Linked DNA regions of Thermococcus onnurineus NA1. The protein of the gene in region 1 binds, or shares a complex with, the protein of each later gene. Links are inferred from orthologs where the notes say so. Each region holds a gene or a part of one and is shown in the gene's direction. Other genes may lie near its edges.

Evidence for each region.
Region 2: the proteins of fen (region 1) and TON_RS04240 are in contact, whole or in part, in a crystal structure (PDB 1RXZ), measured with the Archaeoglobus fulgidus proteins. The link is inferred for Thermococcus onnurineus NA1 from one-to-one orthologs. Residues at the interface, in WP_010877775.1 of Archaeoglobus fulgidus: Lys326, Ser327, Thr328, Gln329, Ala330, Thr331, Leu332, Glu333, Arg334, Trp335, Phe336; in WP_010877842.1 of Archaeoglobus fulgidus: Asn43, Val44, Ala45, Met46, Pro120, Arg121, Pro123, Leu125, Gln151, Met192, Ser194, Asn218, Tyr219, Pro220, Ile237, Leu238, Ala239, Pro240, Arg241, Ile242, Glu243, Ser244.

What each region holds. Positions count from the first base shown.
Region 1 is NC_011529.1:1,016,889-1,024,365, forward strand. Bases 2,026-4,958 are described here. They hold fen (flap endonuclease-1), read left to right. Parts: upstream 2,026-2,945; coding sequence 2,946-3,971; downstream 3,972-4,958. Other genes in these bases: acs (acetate--CoA ligase alpha subunit), read right to left, coding at 2,026-2,306; TON_RS05605 (phosphate-starvation-inducible PsiE family protein), read left to right, coding at 2,521-2,946; TON_RS05615 (transcription initiation factor IIB), read right to left, coding at 3,984-4,883; TON_RS05620 (hypothetical protein), read right to left, coding at 4,922-4,958. Also shown: TON_RS05590 (PRC-barrel domain-containing protein), read left to right, coding at 1-97; TON_RS05595 (metallophosphoesterase family protein), read right to left, coding at 110-817; more of acs, read right to left, coding at 921-2,025; more of TON_RS05620, read right to left, coding at 4,959-5,203; TON_RS05625 (DNA-binding protein), read right to left, coding at 5,221-5,559; TON_RS05630 (30S ribosomal protein S19e), read right to left, coding at 5,637-6,089; TON_RS05635 (YhbY family RNA-binding protein), read right to left, coding at 6,093-6,509; TON_RS05640 (DUF7411 family protein), read left to right, coding at 6,696-7,295; rpl18a (50S ribosomal protein L18Ae), read right to left, coding at 7,304-7,477. UniProt on the Methanocaldococcus jannaschii protein: Structure-specific nuclease with 5'-flap endonuclease and 5'-3' exonuclease activities involved in DNA replication and repair.
Region 2 is NC_011529.1:761,974-769,410, forward strand. Bases 1,942-4,834 are described here. They hold TON_RS04240 (DNA polymerase sliding clamp), read left to right. Parts: upstream 1,942-2,959; coding sequence 2,960-3,709; downstream 3,710-4,834. Other genes in these bases: TON_RS04220 (immunoglobulin-like domain-containing protein), read left to right, coding at 1,942-1,976; TON_RS04225 (immunoglobulin-like domain-containing protein), read left to right, coding at 1,964-2,395; TON_RS04230 (transcription factor S), read left to right, coding at 2,461-2,793; TON_RS04235 (hypothetical protein), read left to right, coding at 2,775-2,957; TON_RS04245 (DNA replication complex subunit Gins51), read left to right, coding at 3,744-4,313. Also shown: glyA (serine hydroxymethyltransferase), read left to right, coding at 1-1,074; more of TON_RS04220, read left to right, coding at 1,524-1,941; more of TON_RS04250, read left to right, coding at 4,835-6,229; TON_RS04255 (peroxiredoxin), read left to right, coding at 6,455-7,105; TON_RS04260 (ABC transporter permease), read right to left, coding at 7,185-7,437.

The sequences.
Region 1 (7,477 bases):
TATCATTATAGACTCGGGCAAGCTCGCCGTCAAGTCCAAGCTCAGGAGGATAGGTCCCACAAAGAAGACCGAGCCCCAGGAAGAACCCGGGGAGTGACTCCTCTTCCTTTTAATATCCATCGTAGAGCCTTTCCGCCAGAAACCTAGGAAGGCCGGCCTTCAGTATCTTTCTCGCCGCTTCCTGGACGTCGTATTCAACGCGGTGGAATTCAACGTTTTCTGGAGGCTCTTTTTCTGTGTCTATTAGCGCGTAGCTTGCCCGCCAGTCACCGTCGCGCGGCTGCCCAACACCACCAGGGTTTATTACTCTCCGCCCTTCGATGACCTTCAGCATCGGCACGTGGGTGTGGCCGACGAGCAGGTCATCTTGCTTAACGTAGTTCAGAACGGCCCTAAACTCGCTATCGGGGAGCCAAGGGGATAGGTACTCATCCAGCGGTGCCCTCGGCGAGCCGTGAATTAGGAGGTAGCTTCTACCGACCTCGTCGGTGAAAATCTGCCTTACAGGCAATTTTCTTAGAAACTCAAGGTTCTCAACGGTCATAACGTGCTGGTGCCACCTGACGGCTTGTCTCGCGTAGGGGTTGAAGCCCCACTCGGCGCCGAAAGCGATAGCATTATCATGGTTTCCACGGACGCAGAGGAGCTTCCTCTTTTCCATCTCCCGCCTGATGAAGTCAACAACCTCGTTGGGGGAAGCGCCATAACCGACAAGATCTCCCATGCAGAGGATTACGTCGGCGTCTTTGATGTAATCCCACACAGCCTGAAGGGCCTCCCAGTTGGAGTGGATGTCTGAGATTAGGGCGATGAGCATGGACATCCCTCAAGAAAGTTGGGCGTGGAGGTATTAAAGCATGTCTCAAAACAGGAGCGCAATTGCAGCGAGGGAAGAATTAAGAAAAGGATGCTGAAGGAGTTCACTCTCCTTGCCTCTTCTTCCAGCGGCTCCAGCGGTAGAGGGCAGCAAGAGCCTTTATCGCCCTCTCCGGCTCCGGATAGGCTGGAATGCCCTCCTCGTTGAGCATGTCGATGGCTTCCTTGGCCTCTATGCCGCCGACGATGGCAACGACGAGTGGCTTCTTCCTGCCGCTCTCGTTGTACTCGCGGATGACTATCTTGGCGAGATCCCTCGGGTCAAGCACGGCCGTCTGGCAGTAGAGCACAGCGATGCTGTGCATGTTCGGGTTCGCCAGGGCGTCCCTTATGGCACCCTCGTAGGCCTCCGCGCCGGCCATACCTGTGAGGTCAACCGGGTTCTTGTAGCTTCCGAAGGGCGGCATGTGGTTGGCGAAGACTTTCAGGTCTTCCAGGTTATCGTAGAGGTGCAGACCCTCTTCCTCAGCGGCGTCGGTGGCCATAACTCCAATTCCACCGCCGTTGGTGAGTATGACGAGGTTCTCGCCCTCTGGCTCTGGCAGGTTGCTCAGCGTTCTCGCCCAGTCAAAGGCCTCGCCGATGGTTAAGGCCCTCAGAACGCCGCTCTGCTTGAAGGCGGCCTCGTATATCTTGTCAGCACCGGCGAGCGAACCAGTGTGGGAAGCTGCGGCCTTGGCTCCACGCTCACTCCTTCCGGCCTTGATAATGATAATCGGCTTCTCCATGCTGACTTCCTTGGCAACCTCCATAAAGCGCCTTCCGTCCTTGACACCCTCCATGTAGATAAGGATGGCCTTGGTGTTGTCGTCGGTCTTGAAGAATTCAAGCAGGTCGGCGTCGTCGATGTCGCTCTTGTTTCCAACACTGACGACGGCTGAAAGGCCGACCTTCTCGAGGATGGTCCAGCCCATGAGGGCAATTCCAAGGGCACCGCTCTGGCTGATGAGGGCAAGGTTACCCGGCATGACATCGGTTGGGCCGAAAGTGGCGTTCATCTTGGCTGGAGTGTAGACAACGCCGAAGATGTTCGGGCCAAGGATTCTCATGCCGTACTTGTTGGCGGTCTCCACGAGCTGTCTCTCAATCTTCTTGCCCTCCTCGCCAAGCTCACCGAAGCCAGAGCTTATGATGGGGAGAACTTTAACGCCCTTCTTGCCACACTCCTCGACGACCTGCGGGACGAACCTGGCCGGGACAACTACAACAGCCATATCGACGTCATCGGGAACATCAAGGATGCTCTTGTATGACTTGAACTTCCTGCCGTTGATCTCAATCTCGACACCCTTGACATTAACAGGGTAGATCTTGCCCTCATAGCCGTATTCGACGAGGTTTTTCATAACTGCGTAGCCTATCTTACCTGGCTTCTCTGAAGCTCCGATGACGGCGATGCTTTTTGGCCTAAAAAGTGCCTCTAAACTCATCTTCATCACCCCTGATGATATTTACAATTTCACGTCTGTAAAATGGGTTATAACTTTTCTCTTCTCGTTTTGACGATAACTGAATCGTCATCCGTCAAAGAAACCCTAGGTTTCCAACCTTTTTAGAATAAAGCATTTAAAATCTGCCACATAGACTTCTGAGTGATGATGATCCTTCCCCTCACCTGAACGGTGATGAGCCTACGGTAGGCTGATGAAGATGACGAAGATTGAGAACGAAAAAACAGCCCAATATACACAGGTACACAGGCTGTTTAGGAAAACCCTTGAGATAAGCTTTGACTTTGTGGTAATGGCATTTCTGTTTTTCATACTATATCTTACAGTGTACTCCATCTACCTGAACTTCAAGCTAACATACGGTGTAACTGAACCAAAGCTCCTTATAGCCAATGTCCTCGTTACAATCATCCTGATAGAAACGTACCGCATACTCATAATATATTTAAGGCAACACCGTGTGAGCCTGACCCACATCCTCGAAGTTGGCATAGTGGCGCTCATCCAGAAGCTCATAGTGGCTTCAGATTTTGAAAACATGGACGCGTTTAAATTGCTGTCAATAGCGATTCTGCTTTTTGTGTTAGGATACCTCTACCTCAAGGTGGGTGAGGACTGATGGGGGTACAGATTGGAGAGCTCATCCCGAGGAAGGAAATTGAACTGGAGAACCTTTACGGGAGGAGGGTTGCAATAGATGCCTTCAACGCCATCTACCAGTTCCTCTCTACTATCCGCCAGAGGGACGGAACCCCTCTGATGGATTCCCAGGGGAGGATAACCTCCCATCTAAGCGGACTCTTCTACCGCACAATAAACCTCATGGAAGCAGGCATAAAGCCAGCCTATATCTTCGACGGCAAACCGCCGGACTTCAAGAAGAGAGAGCTCGAAAAGAGGCGCGAGGCGAGGGAGGAAGCTGAGGAAAAGTGGTACGAGGCCCTGGAGAGAGGCGACCTTGAGGAGGCCAAGAAGTACGCGATGCGCGCAACCCGCGTCAACGAGGGGCTCATAAACGACGCCAAAACGCTCCTCGAGCTGATGGGCATCCCCGTTATTCAGGCTCCAAGCGAGGGCGAGGCTCAAGCTGCATACATGGCTGCGAAGAAGAAGGTCTACGCCTCCGCGAGCCAGGACTACGATTCCCTGCTCTTCGGCGCGCCCAAGCTCGTGAGGAACCTCACGATAACGGGAAGGAGAAAGCTCCCGGGGAAGAACGTTTACGTCGAAGTCAAGCCCGAGCTGATAGTTCTGGAGGAGGTTCTCAAAGAGCTCAGCATCGATAGGGAGAAGCTCATTGAGATGGCGATTTTGGTCGGTACAGACTACAACCCAGGCGGAATTAAGGGAATCGGCCCGAAGAAGGCTCTAACGATAGTCAAGCGCACCAAAGACCCGCTCAAAAAGTATCAGAAGGAGAGTGAGGTTGACCTCTACGCGATAAAGGAGTTCTTCCTCAACCCGCCGGTCACAGATGACTACGAACTCAAATGGCGTGAGCCCGATGAAGAGGGCATTATAAAGTTCCTCTGTGATGAGCACGACTTCAGCGAGGAGAGAGTGAAGAATGGCCTTGAAAGGCTGAAGAAAGCCGTAAAGGCAGGAAAGCAGTCGACGCTCGAGAGCTGGTTTGGGCGGAGGTAGTCTCTCTTTCCTTCAAACCGGAATCTTGAGGTTCAGCTTCTCCACCAGCTCTTTGTATCTGTTCCTTACCGTTACCTCTGTGACGCGCGCAACCTCTGCAACCTCACGCTGCGTCCTCTTCTCGTCCTCAAGCAGGCCCGCTATATACAGGGCCGCCGCAACAAGGCCGGCCGGGCTCTTTCCGCTCGTGAGGCCTTTCTCGTAGGCCTCCTCGAGAATCGCAATGGCCCTTCTCCGGACCTTCTCGCTCAGGCCGAGCTCATCGGCAAACTTGTTGACGTAGTCCGTTGGCTTTACGAAGAGCTTCTTTGGCGTAAGGTTGAGGTTCCTCGCGATGAAGCGGAAGCTCCTGCCTATCTCCTTCTTGTCGACGCGCGATATGTCCGCTATCTCGTCGAGCGTCCTCGGAACTTTGAGGAGCCTGCACGCAGCGTAAACACATGCCGCTATGACGCTCTCAATGGAGCGGCCCCTTATGAGACCCTTCCTGACGGCCTCACGGTAGAGACGAGCAGCCTCTTCTTCAACGTGTCTCGGAAGCTTGAGCTGGCTCGCTATCCTGTCAAGCTCGCTCAGGGCGAATGCCAAGTTACGCTCGGCGGCATCGCTAACCCTCAGACGGGATTGCCACTTCCTCAGACGGTACATCTTCTCGCGCATCAATCCAGAAAGGTTCCTGTCGATGCCTATATCAGTTGAGAGACCCTTATCGTGAAGGAGAATGCTCTCGGGGGCACCAACGCGGGCCCTCTTCTCTCTTTGAGAAGCGTCAAAAGCGCGCCATTCCGGACCCATATCTATGACGTTCTCCTCTATAACATAACCGCAAACCTTACAGACTACCTCTCCCCTACCCGGGTCGTAGATGAACTCCGTTGAGCCACATACCGGGCAGACCCTACGCTTGCTCACTCCAACACCCCCAACCGGCCGGCTATTTTATAAAGCCCTTATAAACCTTCGCCCTTTTTCTTCGCCACATACCTAAGAATCCAGGCGAGGTCTTCACGTTTAAATGTGATCCTCTCAAGAACCCTAACTTCCCAGTCCTCCTCAACTATGTTGGCGTAAATCCAGAGGAAGACGGGATCATCGTCGGTTCCGACGTGAAGGTTCTTGTACAGAATATCGACCGTTCCATCTTTGTTCTTCTTAACGGAGACAGCCTTCCAGGTCTCGAGACTAACCTCTCCCTTTTCGTCGAGTATTTTAACTATCTCCTTGGCGTCCATGGAGTCACCTTCCGGACTCACCACTTAATCCTGAAGTCCCGTCTAGTCCTCGCGTCGATTTGGGCAAGAATCTTCTTCAGCTTAGCATCGTCTATCGGCTCGCGTATCTGTCCAGCCTGATACAGCTGAACGAGGACGAGCTCCACTTGGCGGGCCAGCTCGGGCCTGACAAGCTTAACGCGCCCGAGTCTCTCCCTCGCCTCAGGGGTAAGTATGTGCCTCATTATGGCATTGAGCTGGGCCTCAAGCTCCATCTCCTGCCTTATGGCTTCTTCCTGGGCCTTCTGCTGCTCGAGGTATCTCTTCTGCAGCTCGAGGAGCTTCTTCTTTCTGATCTCCTCTATGTCCTCGGCCATTTTTCCTCACCTCCAGTTCAAACTGTACAGCAAGGTTAAAAAGGTTCTCGATTGGAAGGAAAGTAGAAGAGGCGAGCTCAGTACTTCTTGAGCTCCGGAATCTGCTCCTCAAGCTCCTTCTTGAGCTCGGTGGCAATCTTGTCGAGGAAGCTCTGCCCCTGTGGGGTGACGATTCTTCCTTCGCCGGGAACCTTCTGGACAAAGCCGGCAGCCTCAAGCTGCTGGAGGGCCTTCCTGATAATGCTTCCACCGGCCTTGTAGAAGTGCTCCGGGGCGTGGCCGCGGTTCTTCCTTCCACCGTACCAGGTCCTGAGCCTCTCAATTCCGACCGGCCCGTCAATGTAGATCTTCCTGAAGATGCTGGCAACCCTGTAGTACCACCAGTCCTCCTGCTCCGGAAGGCGCTCCTTGTGCCTGCCGGTCTTGACGAACGGGGCCCACTCGGGCGGCTTTATGGCCTCTATCTCCTTGAGCTTCTGGGCAACCCTCTCGACGAGCAAATCACCGGGAACGTCATAAACCGTAGCCATCCTTCAATCCCTCCCCTTCTTGAATTTCCTCCTGAATTGAGCGATGTCGAGCTTGACTTTCTTAACGGGCTTCTCTTCCCGCCTTTCCTTCGAAAGCTCCTTTCTCTGGAGCTTCCTTAAATACTTTTCCCACCCCTCTCTCGGCTTGAACAATATAAACCTTTTGCCCCTGACTTCGATGAGTTCGCTGTCGGTGAGCTCGGCCACCTTCTCTGCCAGCTCCCTTCTTTCCATGCCCGTGCTGATGAGAGCACCCTTCCTGATCTCGACCTTGAGTATGCCGTCCTTCTCGAGCTGGGTGTTAATCTCACTTATAACGCTCTCATCGAGCCCTCTCTTGCCTATCCAGGCTCTTGGCTCGATGTCGTAATATTTAGCACGAATGGCTCGCCTCACTTTTCCGGGTAAGCGTTTCTCCATCTCTCTCACCTCTAAGGCCTCTCGCCGTAGGCTGAAGGCTTTATAAAAGTTTGGCTTTTAAAGGTTGCCTAGCAAACTTCGCCTTCGCAAAGTTGCTCGGTAGAGATTCATCAAAGTTTGTACGTCCCTAATTAAACCCCAAGACCTTTAAATCTCCCCTCATAGTGGGAAGCATGAGGTGAAACAATGAAAGTCTACCACCTCTACTCCGGCGGGAAGGATTCTAGCTTAGCTGCATGGATTCTAACGAGACTCGGCTACGAGGTGAGACTTGTAACGGTGAGTTTCGGCCTGCTCGACAACTGGAGATACGCAAGGGAAGCCGCCCAAACCCTCGGCTTCGAGCATGAGGTTCTTTATCTGCCGAGGGGAGTGCTTGAGAAAGCGGCGGAGATGGCAATTAAGGATGGTCATCCCAACAATGCCATCCAATTCATCCACGAAAAAGCTCTGGAAGCTATAGCCTCCATGCCTGAAGTCGAGAGAGTGAGCGACGGTACAAGGAGAGACGATAGAGTTCCGTTCCTCGACCTCCCAAAGGCCCGCTCGCTGGAGGACAGGTTTGGCGTCGCATACATAAGACCGCTCCTCGGTCTCGGCTACAAGACGATAAGAGAGCTTACGGAGGGGCTGTTTGTCGTTGAAATCAGGGAGAGCGAAGAACTTCAGAAGGCGGACTACGAGGTGGAGCTGAGACATATGCTCCGCGAGAAGGGGATCGACCCCCTGGAGATATTTCCAAAAAGGCACTACCAGTCAAGGGTTCTCGGCTGGAGGGAGAAGTAGAAAAGAAATCAGAGCTCGAGGCTGAGCTTCCTGACGATGGGGTCTTCAGCCTCTTCCGGCTTTATCTCTTCGATGCTCTCGATCCATATCTTGGTTCTCGGAACCCTGTGCTTGCTACCTATCTCAGAGTAAACGAGCTCCTTGACGTGCTCCTGCTTGAGAGCCCTGTATTCCTTGGTGAA
Region 2 (7,437 bases), 250 kb from region 1 along the record:
GTCGAGCTCATCGGTGTTGACCTCTTCTGCAAGCTCTTTGGAAGCGACTTTGCTGACCTCAGACCTATATCCGGAACCAACGCCAACCAGGCAGTTTTCTTCGGTCTCACCCAGCCGGGAGACAAGGCTATCGTTCTGCACACCTCCCATGGTGGCCACATAAGCCACATGCCCTTCGGAGCCGCTGGAATGAGGGGCCTTGAAGTCCACACCTGGCCCTTTGACAACGAGGAGTTCAACATCGACGTTGACAAGGCCGCTCAGCTCATTCGTGAGCTCGAGCCAAGAATAGTCGTCTTCGGTGGTTCGCTCTTCCCGTTCCCACACCCGGTCAAGGAACTTGCTCCGGTGGCTAAGGAAGTCGGTGCTTACGTCATGTACGACGCAGCCCACGTGCTCGGTCTCATTGCCGGAAAGCAGTTCCAGAACCCACTCAGGGAGGGCGTTGACATCATGACCGCCTCGACCCACAAGACCTTCCCAGGACCGCAGGGCGGTATAATCCTCTACAAGAACTTCGGTGATGACGTCGCCAAGCTCCAGTGGGCCATCTTCCCGGGTGTCCTCAGCAACCACCACCTCCATCACATGGCCGGAAAGGTCATCACCGCTGCGGAGATGCTCGAGTTTGGTGAGAGGTACGCGGCCCAGATTGTCAAGAACGCCAAGGCCCTCGCCGAGGCCCTCGCCGAGGAGGGCTTCAAGGTCATCGGCGAGGACAAGGACTACACCGAGAGCCACCAGGTCATTGTCGATGTTAGCGATCTCCACGAGGCCGCCGGCGGATGGGCCGCTCCGCTGCTCGAGGAGGCAGGAATTATCCTCAACAAGAACCTCCTGCCGTGGGACCCGCTCGAGAAAGTTAACACCCCGAGCGGACTCAGGATAGGCGTTCAGGAGATGACCCGCGTTGGAATGCTCGAGGACAATATGAAGGACATCGCCGTCTTTATGAGGCGGGTCCTAATCGACAAGGAGGATCCGAAGAAGGTCGAGAAGGAAGTTGCCGAGTACAGGAAGGAGTACCAGAAGGTCTACTACTCCTTTGACCACGGCCTCCCAATGAAGGAATAATTTTCCTTATTTTTTCAATTTCGCAAGTTAGTAATCAAGATTTCTCCAGGGCGGTTTTGGGGCCTATCCACCAAATCTACCGTAATGCTAGATTATATCCAAACTTAACGTTTTTTCATCATATTTTATCGCAGAAAAAGTTATAAACTCGCTTTTCCAGTAAATTAAAGTGATGTCTGGCCTTTGTGTTTAATTCATTCGTAGAATATGGCTGGACATCGTGAACATTACGTAATCCACTTTAAATAAGTGGCTCAAATAAGGGGCTAAAATTAGACGAATAAAGCCACAGAGTTCAAACTGGACATTGACTTTGAATAAGTCCTGCTTCCCTTCCATCTCTGCTAAAATAAAGAAGCTCAAATAACCTCCAACTGATCACTTCAATCTCTTTTGAAGCTTTGGCAACCGTTAAAAACCTGAAAGTTGACACTTCTCCGGTGGTTCACATGAAAAAGGCAGTCCCTGTGCTACTGATACTATTAATAATTCCCATAGCCTATTTCATGGCTTCATCCCCCGCAGAAGGGGACAACGGCGGAACGGACGGTACTCCAGACGTCCCAGATGTCGTTCTGAAACTTGACAAGACGAGCTATGCTCCGGATGAGACTATGGTTCTGACAGTAATTAACAACGCTGACTCGGAAGCAACTACCGGCTATGCATTCCAGCTTTACAGACTTGAGAACGGCAACTGGAAAGAGGTAAAGCTGGACATAGCCTTTATTGAGATAGCAATCATCATTGAGCCCGGCAAGAGCTGGGAGCAAAGTATAGATCTGTCTAAGCTCAACCTCGAGCCTGGACATTACAAAATAGTCAAGAGCGTCTTCGTGGGCAACGTGACGGTAAAGCCCGAGGCCGAGTTCGACATCACCGGCTGGGGGTGGCAGAGTTGAGAAAGGGTCCCCTTGTCTCTCTCCTTATCCTTCTTCTCTGGGGTGCTACCGGTCCACACTTCATGATCAGCCTCGATAAGGAAGCTTACGCTCAGGAAGAACGGCCCGAGCTGACTGTAAGGAACATCGGACTTATGCCAATTGAACTTGGCCGGGGATACCTCCTCTACCGCTGGGATAACGGTAGCTGGGTTCGAGTTAGGACTGGACTGATTTTTACAGATGACCTCATAGTCCTCACACCTTTCCGCTCATGGAAGCAGCGGATAACCCTGAAATACCTGCCTGAAAACGAATCCATAGGAGACCCTCGTTTCTATCCTGACCTCCCTCCCGGGAGATACAAGGTCGTCAAGGAAATTTGCGGCTGGCCGCGGGGATGCGTGAACGCTAGCATGGAGTTTGAGATAGCGGACTAAATTCTTGGCAAAACTTTTTATCCCCCAACCACATACCTCACCCCCGGCTGTAGGGGTGAGAGAAAATGAAGTTCTGTCCAGAGTGCGGTAACCTTATGCTCCCGGATAGGAAGAGAAAGGTCTGGGTCTGCAGAAAGTGTGGTTATGAAGAGCCCTTCGACGAGGAGAAGGACAGGGAGAAGACAAGAATAACCCAGAAGGTCGAACATAAGCCCGACGAGGGAATAATAGTCGTTGAGCAGGATCTGGCAACCCTTCCAAAGGTCAAAATAACCTGTCCGAAGTGCGGCAACGACGAGGCCTACTGGTGGGAACTCCAGACGAGGGCCGGCGACGAGCCAAGCACGATATTCTACAAGTGCACCAAGTGTGGCCACGTATGGAGGTCCTACGAGTGAACGAGGAGGAGAAGCTTGAAGTTTTAAAGCGCCTCGCCGAAAAGGCTCTTAAGGAGCTTGAGGAGGCCTATAAAAGACTGCCCGATACAGATAACGGAAAAGCTTATTTATTCCGGGGGAAAGAAAGAGTTAGGCTGATGCTCAATATACTGAAGGAGGGATAAAAATGCCGTTCGAGATAGTTTTTGATGGTGCCAAAGATTTCGCCGATCTTATAGCCACCGCAAGCAACCTGATTGACGAGGCGGCTTTCAAGATAACCGAGGAAGGAATAAGCATGCGCGCCATGGACCCGAGCAGGGTCGTTCTCATCGATCTTAACCTCCCGGAGAGCATATTCTCCAAGTATGAGGTCGAGGAAGAGGAGACAGTTGGAATCAACATGGACCACTTCAAGAAGATACTCAAGCGCGGCAAGAACAAGGACACCCTCATCCTCAGGAAAGGCGACGAGAACTTCCTCGAGATCACCTTCGAGGGAACCGCCAAGAGAACTTTTAGGTTGCCACTTATCGAGGTTGAGGAACTCGAGCTCGACCTTCCGGAGCTTCCGTTCACAGCAAAGGTCGTTGTTCTCGGAGAGGTTCTCAAGGAGGCCGTTAAGGACGCCTCCCTCGTCAGCGACGCCCTCAAGTTCATAGCAAGGGAGAACGAGTTCATCATGAAGGCAGAGGGCGAGACCAACGAGGTTGAGATAAAGCTCACCCTTGAGGACGAGGGCCTGCTCGACCTCGAGGTTGAGGAGGAGACCAAGAGTGCATACGGAATCAGCTACCTCGCCGATATGATAAAAGGTATCGGAAAGGCCGACGAGGTCATCATAAGGTTCGGCAACGAGATGCCCCTCCAGATGGAGTACCCGATAAGGGACGAGGGTAAGTTGATATTCCTCCTCGCTCCGCGCGTCGAGGACTGATTTCTTTTCCTTCTCCATTTAGGCTGGTGAGAGCGTGGACATCGTTAAGCTCAGGGAACTGCTGGAGGGGGAGCTTTCATCTCCGGACCTCACAGAGCTCGACGAAGAGTTCTACAGGGAATTTGACAGTCTGATAAAAGCCCTTAAGCTCAGCGCTGAGAGCTCCCGCGAGAGGGGTGAGGACATCGAGGAGCGCCTTTACCTCGCCCAGCTCAATATCGCCGAGAAGTTAATGCGCGAAATAATCAAAATCAGGCTCCATAAAATCGTAGATCTGGCCGTTGAAGGAATACCTCAAGAGATGACAGCCGAGGAGAAGAGGATTTTCACCATTCTGAGGGCATTCATAGAGCGTGAGGAGATTCCGGTCGAGGTTCCAGCCGAAGCCGTTGAGGTTCCCGAGAGCATCCCCGCTGCAGAACCACTAGGGAAAACCATTTCCAGAGAGGCGTACATAATCAAGATCGACCTCCCCAAAATCCTCGACGCCGAGCTGAAAGAATACGGGCCGTTTAAAGCGGGCGATCTGGTGACGCTACCCCGGGAGATAGCCAAGGTTCTCATCGAGAGGGAAGCGGCAGAAAAAATCAAGATATCCCCGTGATGGTTATGCCGTTCTCCGCCTGCATGCGGGACTGCTACGACACCTGCTCGATGATAAGTGAGGTTAAGAACGGGCGCCTAGTTGTCAAAGGAAACCCCAGGCATCCAATAACGGAGGGGTTCCTTTGTCCAAAGGGCGCGCTTCTGCCCAAGTGGTTCCACGCGGAGGACAGGCTTAAGGTTCCGCTCATTAGAGCGGGCGAGAGAGGAAGTGGAAAATTCCGAGAGGCCAGCTGGGCGGAGGCCATCAACCTCGTCGCCCAAAAACTGAGGGAGACGATAGATGAGTACGGAAGCGAGAGCGTCCTCGTCTACCAGTACGCGGGGGATAGGGGCATCGTGAACTATGCCTTCCCGCTCAGGCTCTTCCACTACCTGAACACTGCGATGCTTGATTACGGAATTTGCGACCGGGCTGGCCAGGAGGCTTTGAGGGACGTCTATGGAACGGCAGTTGGGATGGATCCCGAGGAGCTAAAAAGGCAGAAGCTCATCGTGTACTGGGGAATCAACGCCTTCTGGACTAACCTTCACGGCTTTATGCTGGCCAAAAAGCATAGCCTTGAAATCTGGACCGTCGACGTCGTCAGAACCGAGACAGCAAAGAGAAGCGACAAGTTCTTCCAGATAATGCCCGATACCGATGTCCTCTTCGCTCTAGCCGTTGCGAAGCTCATCATAGAGAATGAGCTCTATGATAAGGACTTCGTCCGCGAGAATGTTTATGGTTTTAAGGAATTCAAGAATTATGTAATTAAATTGGACCTTGACTTCGTGAAGCGCGAAACGGGTTTGAGCTGCGAAGAAATTGAGGAGTTTGCCTTCGACTTCGCTGAGAAAAAAGGTGTTATACACATCGGATACGGCTTCCAGAGGTCCTTGGGTGGTGGAGAGGCAGTGAGGGCCATCTCAATTCTCCCGGCCCTAGTCGGTCATCGCTTCGGCTTCATCTACGACATGAAAACGATAGACAAGAGCTATGCCGAAGGGGCTTTCCTGCGCACGAAGCCTGCAAAGAGAATCCCGCAGATGAAGCTTGCCGAATACATCGAGAAGGGCGAGATAAAGTTCCTCTACGTTTACAACTCCAATCCGCTGGCAAGTTTGCCGAATCAGAACAGGCTCAGGAGAGCCCTGATAGAAAACGATGTCTTTATTGTTACTCATGATATCTTCCTGACTGACACAGCCCTATTCTCTGACGTCGTCCTGCCGGCGAACACCTTCTTTGAGAGGCTCGACATAGTTGACTCCTACTATCACCGCCACGTCGCTCTAAACGAGCCAGTTGCAGAGCTTTACGGGAAATCCAACAGCGAGGTAACGAGGCTTTTGGCCAAAGCCCTTGGCATCGAGAACCCTCACCTCTACGAGAGCGACGAGGAGGTAATACAGAAGGTTCTGGAGATCAACAACCTAAGCTGGAAGGAGCTGAAAGCTAAGGGCTTCGTAAAGGTTCCAGAAAAGCCAAGGAAGTGGGAAACACCGAGTGGCAAAATCGAATTCTACTCTCGGAGGGCCACTGAGCGCGGTCTATCACCGTTTCCGGAATACAAGTCCCCACAGGGCAACTACCCACTCCGCCTGCTCAGTCCAACGCACAGGATGACGATAACGAGCCAGTACCACAACACCTACGGGATAATAGACCCAAGCCTCTATATGAACCCAGATGATGCTGAGGAGAGGGAAATCTGCGACGGAGACACCGTAGAGGTTTTCAACGACAATGGGAGGATCAAAACGACCGTGAAACTTAGTGATGACGTTCCTAAAGGCGTCGTCCTGCTCTATAAGGCCTTCTGGCCTTCTTTGCTCGGCTGGAACGTGAACTTTTTGACAAGCGATGAAACCGTCGAAAAATATGGCAACGGGTCTGCCTATCATTCAACCTGGGTTGATGTGAGAAAAGTCTGAGGTAAGATTATGCCTAGAATTTCCCCTTTCTGACAAGTTTCCTCAGCACTTTAATCACAAAATGGCAGTAAAATGAGTGTATTTTTTGCACGAACAACCCCGAGCTTATTAAGTTGATTGGATATTAGTCAAATTTGGTGCCGTTAGCAGAACCAAAAGGTTTATATATTCGAACCCAACAGGTTTATAGTGAAGACGACACACAAAAATTGGAGGTGAAGAAAGATGGTCGTCATAGGAGAAAAGTTCCCAGAGGTTGAGGTTAAGACCACCCACGGAGTGATAAAGCTTCCGGAATACTTTGCTGAGAAGGGTAAGTGGTTCATACTCTTCAGTCATCCGGCTGACTTCACCCCGGTCTGTACCACCGAGTTCTACGCCATGCAGAAGAGGGCCGAGGAGTTCAGGAAGCTTGGCGTCGAGCCCATCGGACTGAGCGTTGACCAGGTCTTCAGCCACATCAAGTGGATGGAGTGGATTAAGGATAACCTCGGCGTCGAGATCGACTTCCCCATCATAGCCGATGACCGCGGTGAGCTCGCCGACAAGCTCGGCATGATCCCGAGCGGCTCCACTATTACTGCTAGGGCAGTCTTCGTCGTCGACGACAAGGGCGTTATCAGGGCGATAGTTTACTACCCGGCCGAGGTCGGCAGGGACTGGGATGAGATACTCAGGCTCGTAAAGGCCCTCAAGACCAGCGACGAGCACGGTGTTGCTCTGCCGCACAAGTGGCCGAACAACGAGCTCATCGGTGACAAGGTCATCATCCCGCCGGCTGCCACCATCGAAGAGAAGAAGAAGCGCGAAGAAGCCAAGGCCAAGGGCGAGATCGAGTGCTACGACTGGTGGTTCTGTTACAAGAAGCTTGAGTGAAAATGGACTTTTGCCCTTCTTTTCTGATTTCTCTTCTGTTGGGCTGTAAAGCCCAAAATAAAAGCTAAAGCAAGGATTTTCAAAGCACCCTCTTCTTGAACAGCACTACAAGTGGGACAAGCCACGCTAGGTGAACCGCCAGCCCCGGCCAGAAATCGCCGTAGTCGTTGAAAGGAATCCCCTCGAAGAGCCTGTGGATCCAGTAGGTCGGAAGAAAGGCCGTGAACTTGCTCCAATCAGTTGATATGTTCCTGGCGATCACGATGAACTTTATGGCCGGCGGAAGGATTAGCAGCCAGCCGGCGACTTTTGAAACTGTCAAAGCCTGCATC